DNA from 2 places in the Brevibacillus sp. JB24b genome. Region 2 is predicted to be linked to the other one. Evidence: riboswitches for the same ligand, from Rfam matches in the RefSeq annotation. Region 2 holds a riboswitch; the other holds the start of a gene.
The links. A riboswitch is a leader RNA that binds a small molecule or an ion and turns the genes downstream of it on or off. The one in region 2 is predicted to bind S-adenosylmethionine.
Positions count from the first base shown of each region.

Region 1: linked by a shared signal. The riboswitch ahead of ACQV1I_RS22135 (2,3-diketo-5-methylthiopentyl-1-phosphate enolase) and the one ahead of metK (methionine adenosyltransferase) in region 2 are both predicted to bind S-adenosylmethionine.

Region 1 covers NZ_JBNVQV010000001.1:4,711,168-4,713,574, reverse strand. The annotation lists gene ACQV1I_RS22135 (2,3-diketo-5-methylthiopentyl-1-phosphate enolase) at 1-867, opposite strand, end outside; SAM riboswitch class I at 952-1,080, opposite strand; SAM riboswitch class I at 1,303-1,425, shown strand; gene ACQV1I_RS22130 (DUF1722 domain-containing protein) at 1,436-2,098, shown strand; gene mtnK (S-methyl-5-thioribose kinase) at 2,121-2,407, shown strand, end outside.
Region 2 covers NZ_JBNVQV010000001.1:4,945,734-4,948,140, reverse strand. The annotation lists gene ACQV1I_RS23210 (S8 family peptidase) at 1-889, shown strand, start outside; SAM riboswitch class I at 963-1,082, shown strand; gene metK (methionine adenosyltransferase) at 1,211-2,407, shown strand, end outside.

The DNA of each region.
Region 1 (2,407 bases), 230 kb from region 2:
GTCAGCCCCAGCTAAACGCAATAGATTACCGAGTAAGAGCGGAGCAGCTATGCCGTAATCAGGACTAGGATAATAAGCGCCAGCGAGTGCAGGATGCGCCATGATTGGTACTTGAATGTCCGGATCTTCTGCTAGACGTTGCAAGAGATCGAAGCCGAAAGCAAGCGCATTAAACAGGAGGCAAGAAGCACCTGCATCAATTGCTTGTTTCGCCCGCTCAATAAGCTGTGAGCTAGGTCCTGTAAGGTTAGCGGCATACAAGACAGGCTTACCGGTTTGTTCCGCAATTTCATCTGAAATGGCTTTGAAACGTCTGATGCGTTGGATAAACGGAGCTTTATCATCAGCAAAGAAAATTTCGTCATCCTTTATCAAATCAAGGCCACCTTCTGCTTGTGCACGAAACTGAACCTCTAATTCCTCTAGTGATAAACCTGTGCATGACTTAAAAATACTCATTAATAAAGGGCGATCATGCACACCGGTTATTTTCCGTATACCTTTTATGCCAAATTTCGGACCCTGAAAGCCTTGTAAAAAAGCAGGGGGAAGTTGAATATCCACTAGCTTGATTTTGCCATCCATTGATAGCTTGCCGAATACCCCTGTAAGAAGAGAAGGGATATCTTGTGTAAAGCATATTGTTGGATAACTAATAGTGATAAGACCTCGTGTTTCACCTGATGAGGTAGATTCGAGAGGAGCTACATGTGCTACTTCACCTAAATAGGCACGTAGTTGCTCTTGTTTGGCCAGGGGAAGGTCTGTCCATGAGCCTACTGTCATACCAACTGCAATACCTTCCGCTTTTTTTTGTAAATCTTTTGCTTGCGTTAAATAGGTTACGAGGATTCGATCTGTACTCATGGATGACCTCCTTATAGGTAGAGAATTTATCAACTAAAAACGCCCCCTTCAAGAGAAGGAGGCGTCTGATAGACAGATCTTCTTCTCTTATCTCTCACATAAACCAATAAAGCACGATTATGTGTAGGATTTAGCACCGTTTCGCATCGTTATACCGATACGAGGGTTGCCGGGCATCATAGGGCCAGTCCCTCCGCCTTCTCTCAATAAGAGCTAAATAATTGTTGTAGTTGTCAAAAAAGAAGCTGTTTCTTGGAGACCATCTTATCCCTTTTTATAAAATGCGTCAACCCTTTTATAAATAAAATCTGAGTTGAATAAATTGTTTGACATAAATGGTTTACCTGTGTATATTTCTACTAACGATTCATTTTGAAGCTTCGTTACGTAGGATAAGAACCTGCATTCACTTACAATTACATATAACTTTTGGATACCTTATCCAGAGACGGTGGAGGGACTGGCCCGATGAAACCCAGCAACCGACACATAGCCACTAGCTTGGCGTGTGCACGGTGCTAATTCCTGCAGAGACATTAAAATTCTGGTAGATAAGGGGGAACGTTTAATGAATATGGCATGTAAAAACGACCTCTTTTCTTCGGAAAAGAGGTTTTCTTTTTCTTTGGTAAGCAAAGCATGGTGTGAACAGATATGGGCAGAGCACAAATATTGGGTCATGATGAGGTGTTATCAAAAATATAAGCAGATATCACAAGCATTTCGGGATCAATTAAAATTGACACGAGAAACAGGCGAGCGAGATTGGAGTATATTTGCAGAGCATTTGTTACATGAATTCCAGAAGATCAGGGAATTGCCTATTGATTCAGGCAATGCCTGCAATGCTTTGAGCCATGCATTCGGTCATTTACGCGGTAAGCTTAGTGAACAAGAAAGCGGGTCCTGGCATGTATTATTACAAAGGAGCTGGGAGGAAGCCCATCGCATATTGTTCTTACTTACTATGGAATATGGTGATGATTATTTGTCACGATCCCGCATATTTTCACCAGATGTTCCTAGCAGTCATACATGGATTCGTTTTCGGGGCAAGGACTTTTTTATTGAAAAGGATTTGGGGCGATGGAATATTCTTGAGCCGAGTGAAGTCTGGGAGCGAGTCGGTGTGTATCAGGTTAACCTATTGACCAAGTATCGCTTATTAGCCAATCTAGAAGGAATCGTCCATCCCTTGGCACATTACGATCAATACATCAACCGATACTAGTGATAAAAAGGAGAGGAAAGATATGGGTTATCAAGCGTTATCGGTTCAAGAAGCCATTTTATACGTACAGAATCAGGGAACGATTTTTACACAAGACGCGTCTCTTGTTAGCCAAGAAATTGGTGATGGCAATTTAAATTTGGTCTTTAGAATAACCGATGAAGCGACCGATAAAAGTGTCATTGTGAAGCAGGCCTTGCCTTATGCTCGCGTCGTTGGCGAATCTTGGCCGTTAACACTAGATCGATCGCGAATTGAAGCCGAGGCGCTCAAGACTCAGCGAGAGCTAGTAGGGGATTTAGTACCTGA
Region 2 (2,407 bases):
CCCAAACGAACCAAACGACACGTATCGTTTAGCTACAAAACTAGGGGATAACAGTCTGATTACGGGAACAATTTCTTCGGAAGCAGATAACGATTGGTTTACATTTTCGATACCAAAAGAAACGTACGTTACTATTCGAGCGCCTTATGTACCGCCACAGGTTAAGATCATGATGAGTATTTATGATAGTCGCGATATGAAATATGCGATTCGAGCGGAAAAGGTTTCTGGACAAGATAATAGCATTGTCTTTGAACGGAAATTAGCTGCAGGCACATACTACCTGAAGCTAACCAGTACCACGCCATTCCGTTATGATGCATATCGATTTACGTTAACTCGTCAGGAAATGTATGCAGGCTTTCGAGACATACATGGGCATTGGGCTAGAAATGATATAGGGCGCTTAACTCAACGTGGGGTTATTACGGTACCTAATACGTATAGTTTCCGTCCAGATGCAAATATGACACGAGCTGAGTTTGCAGATATGCTTCTACGTTCGATGAAGGCCAAAAAGATACCTGTTGGTCGATTGGGTACTAATACCTATAAGGATTTAAACAAAAAGCATTGGGCGTATGAGAGTCTATTACAGGCTTCACAAATGGGGATTATGAACGGCTTCAACGGAAAAATTGAACCGGATCGATCTGTTAATCGAGCAGAGATGGCTTTGATGATTGCGCGTGCTAAGAAACTAAACGTATCGAAATCGTCTAGTGTTTCTTATCGGGATGTGCCTAATTCACATTGGGCGGTGGCTGCAATAGAGACCCTTTCACGCTATGGTTGGTTACATGGTTATCAGGATGGAACCTTTAAGCCGGAGCGTCCGGTAAAGCGAGGAGAAATGGTTACCGTTTTAGCTAAATCATTCCAATTGTAAAATATCGGATTATTTTACTGAAGTACATTGACACCCTTCTAAAAAAAGATTATTCTATAAATCATGGATATTACTCTTATCCAGAGTAGGTGGAGGGACTGGCCCCATGAAGCCCGGCAACCGTTTTGAGCGGTGCTAACCAGCAGAGAAGGATAACTATTTAAATAGTTAGACTCACTCTGGCCGATAAGAGGGTTAAGGAACGCACTAGAAAAGCAACCTTTTCCTCAACGAAGGGAAAGGTTTTTCTTTTTGTCGTGATGGAAACCTGGCTCGGCAAACATATTATATCATGTTTCCAGTTGAAGGAGGTTTTTAGGTATGGAATTGCAAAAAGGGCGTCGCTTGTTTACATCTGAGTCCGTTACTGAAGGACATCCAGATAAGATTTGTGACCAAGTCTCTGATTCTATTCTTGATGCGATCTTATCGAAAGATCCAAATGCTCGTGTAGCATGCGAGACATCTGTTACCACTGGTTTAGTACTTGTGGCAGGTGAAATCACAACTTCTACGTATGTAGATATCCAAAAGCTAGTAAGAGATACGATTCGTGAAATTGGTTACGATCGTGCAAAATATGGTTTTGATGCAGATACATGCGGTGTTATTACTGCAATCGGCGAGCAATCAGCAGATATCGCACTAGGTGTTGACCAGGCGTTGGAAGCTCGTGAAGGTAGTATGACTGATGCAGAAATCGAAGCGATCGGTGCAGGTGACCAAGGTCTAATGTTTGGTTATGCTTGCAACGAAACTCCAGAATTGATGCCTCTACCAATCAGTATGGCTCACCAATTGGCTCGTCGTCTGACAGAAGTGCGTAAAAATGGTTCGCTTCAATACCTTCGTCCAGATGGTAAAACTCAAGTAACAGTTGAATACGATGGCGATAAGCCAGTTCGCATCGACACAATTGTTATTTCTACTCAACATGCTCCAGAAGTAGAACTAGATCAGATTAAAAAGGATCTAATGGAGCAGGTAATTAAACCGATCGTTCCTGCAAATCTGTTAGACGATCAAACGAAATACTTTATTAACCCAACTGGTCGTTTCGTAATCGGTGGTCCTCAAGGGGATGCTGGTTTAACTGGCCGTAAAATCATCGTAGATACGTATGGCGGTTACGCTCGTCATGGCGGGGGTGCATTCTCCGGTAAAGATCCTACAAAAGTAGACCGTTCTGGTGCTTATGCAGCTCGCTATGTAGCGAAAAACATTGTAGCAGCAGGTCTTGCTGAACATTGTGAAGTACAGGTAGCTTATGCAATCGGGGTAGCTCAACCGGTATCTATCGCTGTAAATACATTTGGAACAGGAAAAATTGCGGAATCTGATTTGGTAGCATTGGTTCGTAAACACTTTGATCTACGTCCAGCAGGTATCATTAAGCAATTAGACCTACGTCGTCCGATCTATAAACAAACCGCAGCATATGGTCATTTTGGTCGTAATGATCTTAATGTACCATGGGAGCGTACAGATAAAGCAGAAGATCTGAAAAAAGACGCTGCT